3 linked regions of the Sphingobium yanoikuyae genome follow. The protein of the gene in region 1 interacts with the protein of each later gene in a pairwise test. Links are inferred from orthologs where the notes say so. Each region holds a gene or a part of one and is shown on either strand. Other genes may lie near its edges.

Region 1 (8,186 bases):
GCTGCCGGTCGTCCAGCTGATAATGGATCGCCGCCCGCGGCAGCGCGGCAAAGCTGTCGATCCGCACCGTCGACTGCGGACCGGGCAAATAGTTGCGGCCGTTGCGCAGCAGGTTGACGCCCTTGAAGCCGATGTCGATGCCAAGCTTGGGCGTCACCGCAATGCTGTCGGACAGGAAGAAGCCCTTGGTGACCGTCTCCGTGCGCTGATTTTCATAGGCCAGCAGGCGCCCGTCGGCGGTGCGGATCGCCTTGTCCTGATAGCCCCACTGGTTGACCGGCCGGCCATCGGCATCGATCGACGTATAGGATTGCGTCACCCGGTCCGTGCCATAGTCGAACCACAGGCCAGCCACGATCCGATGCGCGCCGGCCTGCAGCGTCAGCTTGCTGACGTCGCCGACGCGGAACTGCTTGCCGGTCCAGTTGCCCATCACCGTAGCGACGCCATCCACCGCGCCGGGCAGGTCGATCGGCTGGGTCAGTTCCTCGGTGCCCAGATAATTGCCGGTGGTGGTCAGCTGCGTGCCATAGGGCGAATTGCCATGCCCCATCTGCAGATAGGCGCTGCTGTCGAAGCTCAGCGTGTCGCTGAGCTTGAGATGCACCGGCGCCGCGACGTAGAAATTGCGGAACGGCGCGCGATAGAGGCGCCAGTAGTTGGTATTCCCCTCGCTATAGGTCTCGTCGAAATTATAGCCACGGCCAGAGGCTTCCCAGTCCGCCTTGCTCGGGCTGGGATAGGTCGATGTCTTGGCGTCGTTGAAGGAAAAGGCGATGCTCGCCCGGTTACCCTCGCCCCATTCGTTCAGCAGCTTCGCGTCGATATGCTGGCGCTGGTCATGCCCCGCCCCGCGCCAGTTGTCGGCGCGGTTGTTGGAATAGGAAATAAAGGCCTTCAGCCCGGTCGATCCGATCCGTCCCGTGTCGATCCGCGCAAAGACGCGCCGCTCGTCATAGGAACCGACCGACAGGTTGACGAGGCCGCCCGCCTCGGCCCTGGGATCATCCAGCGTCAGCGACAACAGGCCGCCGGCCGCCGCGACCACCGGCGAGTCAATATCTGCCGCGCCCTGCGCCAGCATCACCTGGCGCACATTCTCCGCATCGGCAAATTGCGAGGGATAGGCATAATAATAGCCGATGTCGTTCTGCGGCGCGCCTTCCATCAACACGCCGATCTGGTCCTGGCCCAAGCCGCGCAGCGTCAGGCTGGACGATGCCGACAGGCCATAGGGGTCGCTGGACGAGACATTGGCGCCGGGCAGCAGGTTGACCAGCTGGAAGGCGTTGAGCGTCGGCGCCTGCTTGATGATGAAGTCGGTGGAGATCGCGCTGACCGCCTTGGGCGCGCTCTGATCGGGCAACAGGCCTTCGGGGTCGGGATGGCCGACGACCTGGATATTGGTCGACTGGTCCAGCTCATCCTCCGCCATCGCGGGCGATGCAATCATCAACAGGGCCAGCGTCAGGCAGGCGCTTCCAACATGGGGCAATCGGGCAGTCTTCATCTCACGTCCACTCCACAGGAGGGACGACGGACCTGCCGCCTTGCCCTCCCTACGCCGGTATCAGCCGGATCAGGTTCAGCGGGTCGTGGTCTGCTGACCACCTCTCAGCCGCGCATGAGCGGCCCCCCGGGGATGCCCGCCCCTTAGGCGGTTCGACGCGAAGTGGAAAGCCCTCTCTATCGGCTCTCGACTTATCGAAGCCCGCCCGGCTAAGACATGGCCATGATGAAGCTGTTCATTGGCAACAAGGCCTATTCGAGCTGGTCGCTGCGCGGCTGGCTGGCGTGCAAGCTCTCCGGCCTTCCCTTCGAGGAAGTGGTCGTCCCCCTCTATGACGAGGAGTGGGAAAAGCGTCGCGAGGGCGATGAGTTCGCCCCCTCCTCCGGCAAGGTGCCGATCCTGTGGGATGGCGACGACATCGTCGTGTGGGACAGCCTGGCCATCGTCGAATATCTCAATGAAAAGGCCGAGGGCGACCAGTTCTGGCCGACCGATCCGGGTGCCCGCGCCATGGCCCGCTCGATGGCGGCAGAAATGCACAGCAGCTTCGCCGCGCTCCGCCGCGAGCACAGCATGAACATCCGCCAGATCTATGACCCGGTCCCGCCGTCGGAGGCCGTTGCTCACGACATCAGCCGGATCATGCAGCTCTGGGCCCAGGCCCGCGCCCGCTATGGTGGCGAGGGCGACTTCCTGTTCGGCGAGTTCGGCGCCGTCGACCTGATGTTCGCGCCCGTCGTGACCCGCTTCATCACCTATCAGCTGCCCGTCGCCCGCTTTGCCGAAGCCTATATGCGCGCGATCATCGCCCATCCTTGGATGCAGGAATGGATCGGCGAGGCGCAGGCCGAGGAATGGGTGATCGACAAGTTCGAAGTCCCGCCCCAGACGGCCTGACCCGATGAGCGACAGCCCCGAAGCCAAGCAGGAGACCCGCAAGGAGGAAGCCGCCCGCATCCGCAGGCGCTGGATCACGCTGGGCGAATTGCTGGCGGTGGCGGCGGTGCTGATCTCCGCCCTCACCCTCTATCTCAACTGGGCCGACAAGAAGGACGAGCGCGCCAGCAAGGCCGCCGAAAGCAGCAAGGCCTCCGCCCGCGCCGCCCGGCTGGTGCTCAACGCTTCGGCCGATGGCGACAGCCGCCTGACGCTCAAGCCCACTGATTCCGATCAGCTGGTGCAGAGCCAGACCATCCATTTCCCCAGGGCGCTCGGCATCGCCCCGGTCGACACGACCGGCGAACCGCGGATCGAGGCCGGCTGGTTCGAGGATGCGCTGAAAAAGGCGCGCAATGCCGCCAAGCTGCCCGACGACAGCATCGGCGACGAGAAACTGCCGGTGACCATCGTCACCCAGTTCGTCGTCAATGGCGACACCCACAGCGATTCCGCCGTCTACGACATCGGCTATGGCATCGCCGGCAAATGGCTGTCCGGCCACAAGCTGACCCTGCGCGGCCTCTCCCTGGTCAGCCACGCCCAGGGCGCCAGCGCCCAGTCCCAGATAGACGCCCGCTGGGCCCGCCAGACGAAACGCTAGGGCCGCACGGCCACGTTCAGGCAGGCCGCAAGCTGACGTCTCAGTTCCTCCCCAAGCTTGCTTGGGGAGGTGGCAGCGCGAAGCGCTGACGGAGGGGCAATGGCGCGACCTCATCTACTTGCCCCTCCACCGCCTTCGGCGGTCCCCCTCCCCAAGCAAGCTTGGGGAGGATTACGGACAGTCGCCTACCACCCGCCCCCAGCAACAAAAAACCCGGCCGCTCCTTGCGGGAGCGCCGGGCCTTTTGCTCGTCCGTGGACGGGTGTCGGGTTTAGCCGACGATTTCTTCGGGCTTGAAGAAATAGGCGATCTCGATCGCGGCATTTTCTTCGCTGTCCGAACCATGGACCGAATTGGCTTCGATCGATTCGGCCAGTTCCTTGCGGATGGTGCCGGCGTCGGCATTGGCCGGGTTGGTGGCGCCCATGATGTCGCGGTTGCGGGTCACGGCGTTTTCGCCTTCCAGAACCTGGACGACGACCGGGCCGGAGATCATGAAGGCGACCAGGTCAGCAAAGAAGGGGCGTTCCTTGTGAACGGCGTAGAAGCCTTCGGCCTGCTCGCGGCTCATGCGGATGCGCTTGGAAGCGACGACGCGCAGGCCGGCTTCTTCCAGCATCTTGGTGACGGCGCCGGTCAGGTTGCGACGGGTTGCGTCGGGCTTGATGATCGAAAAAGTGCGCGTGACGGCCATGGCCCTCATAACTCCGGATTGTTGGAATAAAGTTGCGCGCCCTTTAGACTGGGCCGGATCACTTCGCAAGAGGGGCGCGAGTGGGCTTGGTAGAAGTCCCTATTTCCGGGCGTTCACGGCCCCTGCACCCATTTGCGGCCTTCCTGCCGCCAGAAGCGCGGGGTCACGCCCTCACGCTTGCTGAGCGCCCGCCAGCTGGCCCGCGCCCCGTCGATCGTGTCCGCGTCGAAGAAATAGAAGGCCCGCTCGAAGCCCAGCGCCTCCTCGCGCCACACCCCGTCCGCCAGCGCGATATGCTTCGCGCCATTGGCAGCGTCGCAGCTCTGCGCCAGCAGCACCGGCTGGGCGGCGTCCACCCCGTCGCCTGCCAGCCCATTGGCCAGGAAGCTTTCGGGTGGCCCCGCCCACAGGCCCGCCGATATGCGGGCCAGCCGTTCCGGCTCGTCGGCCACCACCAGCAGCCGCGCGCCCATGTCCAGGATGCGCGCCGCGATCGCGGGCAGCACCCCTTCCACGGGATCGCGGCTGAGCTGGTAGAAGTCGACCTGCACCGGCTTCAGCGCTCGAACTTGTCGGCCACCAGCTGGTCGATCAGGCGCACGCCATAGCCAGTCGCGCCCTTGTCGGCGGTGGCGCCCGGCTTGTCCGACCAGACCATGCCGGCAATGTCGAGATGCGCCCACTTCACGCCTTCGTTGACGAAGCGCTTGATGAACTGGGCAGCGGTGATCGAGCCAGCGAAGCGCGGGCCGATATTCTTCATGTCGGCGATCGGGCTGTCGATCAGCTTGTCATAGGCCTCCGACAGCGGGAAGCGCCACAGCTTCTCGCCGCTGATCTTGCCCGCCGCCAGCAGGTCGTCGGCCAGCGCATCGTCGTTGGCGAACAGGCCGCCATGCTCGCTGCCGAGCGCAATCATCATCGCCCCCGTCAGGGTGGCGAGATCGATCACCACTTCAGGTTCATAGGTCTTCTGCGCCCAGGTCACCGCGTCGCACAGCACCAGCCGGCCTTCGGCGTCGGTGTTCAGCACCTCGATCGTCTGGCCCGACATCGACGTCACGATGTCGCCGGGGCGCTGCGCATTGGCGTCGGGCATATTCTCGACCAGACCACAGATGCCGACGACACGCGCCTTGGCCTTGCGACCGGCCAGCGCCTTCATGGCACCAGCCACGGCGCCGGCGCCGCCCATGTCCCACTTCATGTCTTCCATGCCGGGGCCAGGCTTGAGCGAGATACCGCCGGTGTCGAAGGTCACACCCTTGCCGATGAACACGACCGGCTTGTCGGCGGCGCCATCGGTGCCGTCCCATTCCATCGCCAGCAGCCGCGCTTCACGCGCCGACCCCTGCGCCACGCCCAGCAGCGCGCCCATGCCCAGCTCCGTCATCGCCGCGCGGTCCAGCACGGTGATCTTGACGCCCAGCTCGGCCAGATGCTGGCAGCGCGCGACGAAGCTTTCGGGATAGAGGATGTTGGCCGGTTCCGACACCAGTTCGCGGGTGAAGGCAACGCCGGCGGCGACCGCCGACAGCTTGGCCCATTCGGCCTCGGCGCCGGTCGCGACGATCGTCACGGTCGCCAGCGTCGGCTTGGCCTTTTCGGGCTGACGCGTGCGATAAGTGTCGATCCGCCAGCTGCGCAGCAGCGCGCCCAGGCCCAGCCGGGCGGCATCCTCGCCACTGACGCCGGCCGGGAATTCGACCGCTGCGTGGGTCGCGCCGCTGGTCGACAGCTTGGCGGTCAGCGCGCCGCCGGCCCGCTCCAGGTCGGCCGCACTGCCATTGCCGATGCCCAGCAGCAGGACGCGCAGCACCGCGCCGCCCTCCTCGACGAAGCTCTCGACGCTGCCGCCTGCCTCACCGGCAAAGCGCGCGGCGGCGGCGCCGGCGACCAGCGTGGCCGATGCGGCGAGCGGCAGGCTGTCGACAGACCCCTTCGCCACGGCAAGGACCAACGTGTCGACTTGGGGGCGCGTGGGGCTGAATTGGATGTCCATCTGGGGGCCTTTTCTCTGGAATGCCGTGTCGTTCTTGTTTCAGCCAGATAGTGCGGCTTTGCCGCTCTGCAAAGCCATTCGGCGGATTTCCGCCGTCCCGAATGCGAGCAGCGATTGCGGCGCGGGCCAAGCAGTGCGATAGGCAGGGACCAGAAGTGCCCACAAAGAGGCCCCTACGCTTGCAGATTTCCGTGTTTCCCCTGTCGTTCAAACAGGCGCTGCTTGCCGGCGCTGCCTCGTCCTGCCTGCTCGCGGCGCCGCTGGCCCATGCGCAACAGGCGCCCGAGCCCAAGCTGAACGAGCCCCAGACGCCAATCAACGCGCCCGACGCGCCGGTGCCCGACAATGACCAGGAAATCGGCTTCGCCGCCGATACGCTGGAATATGACACCAACAGTCAAGTCGTGACCGCCTCCGGCAATGTCCAGTTGCTGCGCGACGGCAATCGGCTGCGCGCCGACAAGATCGTATGGGACCGCAACACCGGCAAGGTCGAGGCACAGGGCGCCGTCTCGGTGATCGATCCCGACGGCAATGTCGCCTATGGTGATCGCTTCGATGTCACCGATACGCTCAAGGATGGCGCGGTCGACAATATATTGCTGGTCCTCCAGAAGGGCGGCCGCATGGCCGCAACCAAGGGCGAGCGGGTCAATGGCGTCTATACGCTGCACCACGCCGCCTATACCGGCTGTCCGGTGGAGGGCAGCGACGGTTGCCCCAAGGAACCGACCTGGCAGATCAACGCGGTCAAGGTCGTCTATGACCCGACCAAGCAGCGCGTCTCCTATACCCGCGCCAATGTCGAGCTGTTCGGCCTGCCGCTGATCCCGGTGCCGGGCCTGTCGCATCCGGTCGGCGACGATGGCGGCAGCGGCCTTCTGGTCCCCAATATCCGTTATGACCGGGTCAATGGCTTCGAGGTCGCGGTCCCCTATTATCTCAAGCTCGCGCCCAATCGCGACCTGACCGTCACGCCACACGTCTACAGCGATTCGCTGCCGATGATCGAAGGCAATTTCCGCCATCTCTACGATCGCGGCGCCTATCAGATCACCGGCTATGCCACCTATGGCAGCCGGTCGAGCGGCATCACGCCGACCGATTCGCAAAAGGATATTCGCGGCGCGATCGACGCCAGCGGCGGCATGCAGCTGTCGCCCGAATGGAGCGTCAACGGGTCGATCCGCGTCGCCACCGACCGCACTTTCCTGCGCCGCTACGATATCAGCCGCGACGACCGGCTGCGTTCAACCCTGGGCGTCCAGCGGATCGGCGAGAACAGCTATTTCTCGCTCGCTGGCTGGGCGGTGCAGACGCTGCGCGTCGACGATCCCCAGGGCCAGATGCCGATCGCCCTGCCGGTCATGGATTATCGGCTGCGGATGAAGGATCCGCTGCTCGGCGGCCAGATGCAGTTCCAGGCCAATACGCTGGCGATCACCCGGACCGAGGGGCAGGACACCCAGCGCGCCTTTGCCGCGTTCGAATGGAATCTGCGCAAGCTGACGGGCCTTGGCCAGGAAGTGAATTTCACCACCTATCTGCGCGGCGACGTCTATCACAGCAGCGACAATCTGCTGACCGACACGATCAGCTATGCCGGCGATCCGGGCTGGAAGGCGCGCGGCATCGCCGCCGCCGCGGTCGACATGCGCTGGCCCTTCATGGGTGAGGCCTTCGGCGGCGTGCAGCGTATCGCCCCACGCGTCCAGATCGTCGCCTCCCCCCATCTCGCCAACCTGTCGGTGCCGAATGAGGATGCCCGGTCGGTCGATCTGGAGGACAGCAACCTCTTCGCGCTCAACCGCTTCGCGGGCTATGACCGGTTCGAGGATTCGAGCCGCATCACCTATGGCCTGGAATATAATCTGGCGCTGCCCGACTTCACGCTCGACGCCAATGTCGGCCAGAGCTACCGGCTCGACAACCGCGCCAGCATCCTGCCCGACGGCACCGGCCTGTCCGACCGCATGTCCGACATCGTCGGCCGCTGGACCGTCCGCTACAAGGATTTCGTCAGCTTCACCCAGCGCTTCCGGGTCGACAAGGACAATCTGGCGGTCCGCCGGAACGAGGTCGACGCGACCGTGGGCAGCAAGAAGACCTATGCCCAGATCAGCTATCTGCGCCTCAACCGCAACGCCAACATCACGCTGGAGGATCTGCAGGACCGCGAGGAACTGCGCCTTGGCGGCCGCATCCAGTTCGCCCGCTTCTGGTCGGTGTTCGGCTCGACCGTCATAGACCTTACCGGCGCGCAGGAAGATCCGGGCACCACGGCCGACGGCTATGAGCCGGTGCGCCAGCGCCTAGGCGTTGCCTATGAGGATGATTGTTTGACGCTGGGCTTTACATGGCGGCGCGACTATCAGACCAACGGTGACGCGCGCGCCGGCAACAGCTTCCAGCTGCGGCTGGCTTTTCGCAATATTGGCAT
Region 2 (2,977 bases), 3.2 Mb from region 1 along the record:
GCGCCGCTTGGGCGCAAAGAGGAAATAATCATAGGCCGCGCGGGCCGCCTGGGCCATGATCTGGTCGCGCGAGACATGGCCCCGGCTGTCCTTCATCACGAAGACGGTGATGGCGAAGCGGCGGCCATCGGGCAGGCCGATGATGCCGACATCATTGCCGACGCCGTTGAGCGACCCGGTCTTGTGCGCGACCGGGGTGCCGGGCGGCAACATGCCCGACAGGCGCAGTTTGCCGGTCTGGCAATGGCCCATGATGGTGAAGAGCAGTTGCGTGCTTTCCGGCTTCAATGCCTTGCCCGATTCATAGGCGACCAGAAGCTGGTTCATCGCCAGCGGTGTCGCCGTGTCGCGCGGATCGAGCATGAAGTCCATGTTCGGCAGGTCGCGCACGTCGCGCCGCTGGATCATCGGATCGGCGCGGCGGGCGGCGCCGGCATTCTGCTGGAAGGTGCCGGACTGGGGATTGATACCCATGGCGCGGTAGAGAAGATGCGCGGTATCGCTGTCGACGCGCAGGCCATGGATGCCGAGGCCGGCGACGAAATCGCTGACCGCCTTCGGCCCGCCGGCGCGGGCGACCAGCACGTCGGTCGCATTATTGTCGCTGCGCGTCAGCATGAGGTCGAGCAACTGGCTGACCGGCAGGGTCGCGCCGGGGCGCGAGAACATCCAGGCGATGCCGCCCTCGCTCGCCAGCGCGGGATCGAGCGCGAGCCGGTCGTCGAGCTTGAGGCTGCCGGCATCGACCAGCGAGAGGATACGGCCCGCGACCGCGACCTTGTAGGCGCTGGCCATGGGGAACAGCGTGTCGCCATTGCGCGACTGGACCTCACCGGTCTGCAGATCCTGCACCGCGACGCCGACCGTGCCGTCCGACAAAGCGGCGAAGCGATCAAATTCGGCCAGAAGATGCGCCTCCGCCGTCAGCAGCACCTGTGGCCGGGGCGGCGGACCGAAGGCATCGGCGCTCGGCAAGGGCGCAAAGAACAGGCCAAGGGCGGCGCAGCTGGCGCCAATTTGACGGAGAGACGGCATGGCCCGTCTGTCGCCCATCATGGGTCGGGTGGCAAGATATTTGATCGGCTTTTCCCGCGGTTGACGCAGGCATGCCGGGGGTTCATCACGCCGGCCATGAACGACACCATCAAGCTGCACGAAAGCTGGCGCGCGCCGCTGCGCGACCAGTTCGCCAGCCCCCATATGCAGGGCCTGAAACAGTTCATCGAAGCGGAAAAGGCGGCGGGCAAGCGCATCTTCCCCAAGGGGAATGAATATTTCCGGGCGCTGGACCTGACGCCGCTGGACCAGGTGAAGGTGGTGGTGCTGGGGCAAGACCCCTATCATGGCGAGGGCCAGGCGCATGGCCTGTGCTTTTCGGTCCAGCCCGGCGTGCGGACGCCGCCATCGCTGGTCAATATCTACAAGGAGCTGGAGAGCGACCTTGGCCTGCCCCGCGCGCGGCACGGCTTTCTGGAGCATTGGGCGCGGCAGGGCGTGCTGTTGCTCAACAGCGTGCTGACGGTCGAGATGGGCCGCGCAGCGTCGCACCAGGGCAAGGGCTGGGAGACGTTCACCGACGCGATCGTCCGGCTGGTGGCGCAGAAGGAGGAGCCGGTCGTGTTCCTGCTGTGGGGCGCCTATGCCCAGCGCAAGGCCGGCTTCGTCGATTCCGGGCGCCATCTGGTGCTGAAGGCCGCCCATCCATCGCCGCTGTCTGCGCATAACGGCTTTCTGGGCTGCCGCCATTTCTCGCAGGCCAATGACTTTCTGGAGGCCAAGGGGCGCGGCGCGATCGACTGGCGCCTGCCGGAGCCGGTGGCATGAGCGGCCCGGCGGTCGCCCTGCTCTACCAGGCGCTGCCGCCGCCGGTGATCGACGGGCTGCGCAAGGATGCCAAGCCCGGCGGCTATTCCGACGGTGGGGCCGATATCGGCTTTGCATTGAAGGGCCTAGGCCGCACGGTGGTAACGCCGGTGCCCACGCCCGATCCGGCGCAGGCGATGCAATGGGTGTTCCCCGACACGGCCGACGGCATAGCAGCCGCGATCGCGGCAGGCGCCGACACGATCTGGGCCAATAGCGTGCTGTTCGAGGGGCATCCGATCGAGGCCGTGATGGGCCAGGTCGCGATCGTCGGCCAGACCCCGGCCGCCACGCAGAAATATGACGACAAGTTCGCCACCAATCGGATGCTGGAACAGGCCGGCTTGCCGGTGGCGCGCGGCTTTTTGCTGGCTGATCGGCCGAGCGAAGGCGTGCATGCACTGGCCGATGTCGGGCAGGTGCTGGCCGATCTGGCCATCCCCTTCCCGCTGATCGTGAAGCCGGTGCGTGGGCGCGGCAGCCAGGGCGTGACGCTGGTGCGCGATGGTGACGCGCTGAACGCCGCGGCCCGCAGCCTGATCGACGAAGGCAAGTTCGGCACGCTGCTGATGGTCGAGGAATTTCTGGACGGCGAGGAAATGACCATCACCGTCCTGCTGCCCGCTGCGCCGCGCCCGCCCGGCACCACGGGGAGCGGCCATTGCGCCCTGCGCCCGGTGCTGCGTTTCGACCAGAAGGACGGTGTCGCCCCCTATAATGGCGATGTCGCGGTGACGCAGAACAGCGTCGCGATCGGCCCGGAGCGGATGGAAGAAGCCCCGGTGCTGGCGATGCTGGAAGCCTGTGTGAAGGCAGCGGGGCTGGTGGAATCGCGCGCGGTGATCCGCATCGACTGCCGCGCCGATGCCAGCGGCCAGTTCAAGCTGTTCGACCTCAACATGAAGCCGAACATGACCGGTGCGGGCCGGCCGGGCCGCGCGGACCAGGATTGCCTGTCGGCGATCGCCGCGCGGGCCGATGGCTGGTCCTATGCCCAGATGCTCGACGCGATGCTGGCGACGGCCTGGAAATAACGCCCCTAAATCCAGTGCCCAGAATCATTGAGGCCCGGTCCCACTTGCGCGGGCCGGACCCCTTCCCTCTCCAAACCGGA
Region 3 (2,852 bases), 2.7 Mb from region 1 along the record:
CGGCAGCGGTTCGTTGGCGAGCCAGCGATAGACGCCGCCGGCGGCCAGCGCGCCGATGATCGGCGCCACCCAGAACAGCCAGAGCTGATGCAGCGCCAGCCCGCCGACCAGCAGGGCAGGGCCGGTGCTGCGCGCCGGATTGACCGAGGTGTTGGTGACCGGAATGCTGATCAGGTGGATCAGCGTCAGCGCCAGGCCGATCGCGATCGGGGCAAAGCCCGCCGGCGCGCGGCTGTCGGTCGCGCCCAGAATGACGCTCAGGAAGCCGAAGGTCAGCACCATCTCGATCGCCAGCCCCGATTCGAGCGTGTAGCCGCCTGGCGAATGCAGGCCATAGCCATTGACCGCCAGGCCGTTGGGCGCCAGCTCATAGCCCGGCTGGCCGCTGGCGATGAACAGCAGCAGGGCGGCTGCGATCACCGCGCCCACCAGTTGCACGACGATATAGGGGGCGATGTCGCGGGCCGGGAAGCGGCCGCCGGCCCACAGGCCGATCGTCACCGCCGGGTTGAGGTGGCAGCCCGAAATATGGCCGATGGAAAAGGCCATGGTCAGCACCGTGAGGCCGAAGGCCAGGGCAACGCCCAGCAGGCCGATGCCGACATCGGGAAAGGCCGCCGCCAGCACGGCGCTGCCGCACCCGCCGAACACCAGCCAGAATGTACCGAAACATTCGGCAAACAATCGCTTGCTCAATGGAACCATCAACGCCTCCTGTTGCACTGTGCGCCTGCCACCGGACATGGCTTGAGACCGGTGCGGGGTGGCGCCGCCCGGAGAATGCAGGATGATCGAAGGGGGCGGTCCGCGGCATGGGCGGCCGATGCTGGTGACTGGCGCATGGACATGCCGTTGCCCCCGTTCCCGGCGAGCCGCCTGCATCGCGCATGGTCGCGATGCGTCCGCTATGGTCGCCTAACGCTCAGGGATAAGGCGAAACACCATGGGCTGGGCATCGGGATTAACCCTGACGCCAGCGCCCCGTTTCCATCCAGGCGAGCAGCCGCCGCAGCGGCAGGATCCAGATCCAGATCAGGCCCAGGAAAATATAGACCGGCACCTGGCCCCACATCGGCAACTGGCCGATCAGCGGCGCCAGGCTGCCGACCAGCACGGCCCAGCCCAGGATCAGCCCCAGGATCGCGAACATGCCGGCCGGCTTGCGCCAGCTGGGCTGATGATAATGGCGCGGGTCGATGCTCATCGGAGTCAGGTTGCCTCGATCACGGCGGTTTCGGTCAGGATCATGTCGAGCGGCAGATCCCATGGGTCGGCCGGCACATCATCCAGTTCCTGCGCCGACCAGGCAAGGCCGACGCGCAAGGCATCGGGATGGCGGGCAAAGGCACGGTCATAATAGCCGCCGCCCTGGCCGAGGCGGTTCATCCGCTGGTCGAAACCCAGCAGTGGCGCGATGATGACATCCGGCGCCACCGCGCCGCCTGATGGCTCGGGGTGGCTGGTGCCGAACAGGCCGGGGAACAGCTGGTCCTCCGGCCGCCACAGCAGGAAATCCATGCTGCCCAGTCGATCGAGCACGCGCGGCAACGCCACCTGCTTGCCCATCACGCCCAGTTGCGGGGCCAGACGCTGCGCCGGCGCCTCGTCATCCAGCGCCATGTAGAGCGCGATCACCTGCGCGTCGGCGATACGGTGGGCGAGCGGGGAGGGGACGGCCTTGAACGCCAGCCTGTGGGTCAGCGCGTCGAGCGAGGCGACGAAGTTGCGCCGCCGCTGCCGGGCGATCGCGCGCAGGGTCGACTTGTCGGCGGCATCACTGTCGTCGGGCATGGGGTGCCTTTGCTGGGAAGAGGAGGGTGACGGGACCGCCTTGGCCGTTTGCTGGAATATCCTCTGACGCCTCAACGTCAGGTGGGGACCATGTAGATCGGGCCAGAGCCCGCCCAGGGACAGCCCCCGTGGATGTGATTATCGCCTCAGGGATGTTCGCTAAAGCTCGCACCAGGCAGTGCCCGTCGCCGCCAATCTAGGCGTCGGCGGCGCGGGCGGCAAGAGCCTCGCTCAGCTTTTCTACGCGCGCGGCCAGTGCCTCGACCGCGCGGGCAGCCGGCTCGTCGTCGCCATCCAGCGCCAGCCGCTCCTGTCGGCCGGCTGCGGCGCGCTTCAGTTCGTTGAGTTCGTCCGCCATGAACAGCGCCGCGAACAGCAGCGTGCGCACCTCGGTCAGGCCCGGCGTGCTGCGCTGCGCCTGATAGGCCTTGTCCTCTATGATCTGGGCCAGATGCGCCATATGCGCTTCCTCGCCATCGCGGCAGCGCAACTGATAGGGGCGGCCGGCGATCTGCAACATGATTTCAGCCATCGGTGCGCCCCCGCAATTCCCCGATCAGATCGTCCAGCGATTGCAATGCCGCTTGGGCGGCCATCTGGTCGATGCCGGAATTGCCATGGGGGACAGCCTGCGAAAGGCTGGCCACATTCTGTTCAAGCCGACTGATCGCGCGCTCCAGCGTGCCGATCGCCTGCATCATGCGGTCGCTTGCCATATTTTCTGCATAGCCAATGTTTTCGCCTTGCAAAAGCGCTGTTTGGACGGCTTGCCGCGCGCCACGCCCCGCCTGCGGTTGACGCATGGGGATTGACGCGACAAAGGGAACCCAAATCGACTCGCCCGTTCGCGCGGGCCGTTCCATGCCAGTCATGAAAGACATCTTCCCGCTATGACCGTTTCCGACACGCAGCTCGCCAACGCCATCCGGGCGCTTTCCATGGACGCCGTGCAGGCTGCCAACAGCGGCCATCCCGGCATGCCGATGGGCATGGCCGACGTCGCCACCGTGCTGTTCAAGGATTATGTGAAGTTCGATCCGGCCGCGCCGAAATGGGCCGAT

Evidence for each region. The genes of interacting proteins can lie anywhere in the genome.
Region 2: the proteins of ndk (region 1) and ung interact in binary tests that used the Escherichia coli proteins (3 or more experiments, as listed by UniProt). The link is inferred for Sphingobium yanoikuyae from one-to-one orthologs.
Region 3: the proteins of ndk (region 1) and HH800_RS13995 interact in binary tests that used the Escherichia coli proteins (3 or more experiments, as listed by UniProt). The link is inferred for Sphingobium yanoikuyae from one-to-one orthologs.

Annotation. Positions count from the first base shown.
Region 1 is NZ_CP053021.1:140,211-148,396, reverse strand. The notes cover bases 2,034-4,989. They hold ndk (nucleoside-diphosphate kinase), read right to left. Parts: upstream 3,745-4,989; coding sequence 3,322-3,744; downstream 2,034-3,321. Other genes in these bases: HH800_RS00725 (leucyl aminopeptidase), read right to left, coding at 4,301-4,989; HH800_RS00730 (DNA polymerase III subunit chi), read right to left, coding at 3,858-4,295; HH800_RS00740 (hypothetical protein), read left to right, coding at 2,412-3,050; HH800_RS00745 (glutathione S-transferase family protein), read left to right, coding at 2,034-2,407. Also shown: HH800_RS00750 (TonB-dependent receptor), read right to left, coding at 1-1,510; more of HH800_RS00745, read left to right, coding at 1,733-2,033; more of HH800_RS00725, read right to left, coding at 4,990-5,746; HH800_RS00720 (LPS-assembly protein LptD), read left to right, coding at 5,926-8,186. UniProt on the Escherichia coli protein: Major role in the synthesis of nucleoside triphosphates other than ATP. The ATP gamma phosphate is transferred to the NDP beta phosphate via a ping-pong mechanism, using a phosphorylated active-site intermediate.
Region 2 is NZ_CP053021.1:3,383,031-3,386,007, forward strand. It holds ung (uracil-DNA glycosylase), read left to right. Parts: upstream 1-1,131; coding sequence 1,132-1,824; downstream 1,825-2,977. Other genes in the region: bla (class A beta-lactamase), read right to left, coding at 1-1,035; HH800_RS16485 (ATP-grasp domain-containing protein), read left to right, coding at 1,821-2,897. UniProt on the Escherichia coli protein: Excises uracil residues from the DNA which can arise as a result of misincorporation of dUMP residues by DNA polymerase or due to deamination of cytosine.
Region 3 is NZ_CP053021.1:2,868,963-2,871,814, reverse strand. It holds HH800_RS13995 (5-formyltetrahydrofolate cyclo-ligase), read right to left. Parts: upstream 1,792-2,852; coding sequence 1,210-1,791; downstream 1-1,209. Other genes in the region: tkt (transketolase), read left to right, coding at 2,682-2,852; HH800_RS13985 (hypothetical protein), read right to left, coding at 2,316-2,672; HH800_RS13990 (cell division protein ZapA), read right to left, coding at 1,988-2,323; HH800_RS14000 (DUF2842 domain-containing protein), read right to left, coding at 962-1,204; aqpZ (aquaporin Z), read right to left, coding at 1-705. UniProt on the Escherichia coli protein: Involved in the removal of 5-formyltetrahydrofolate.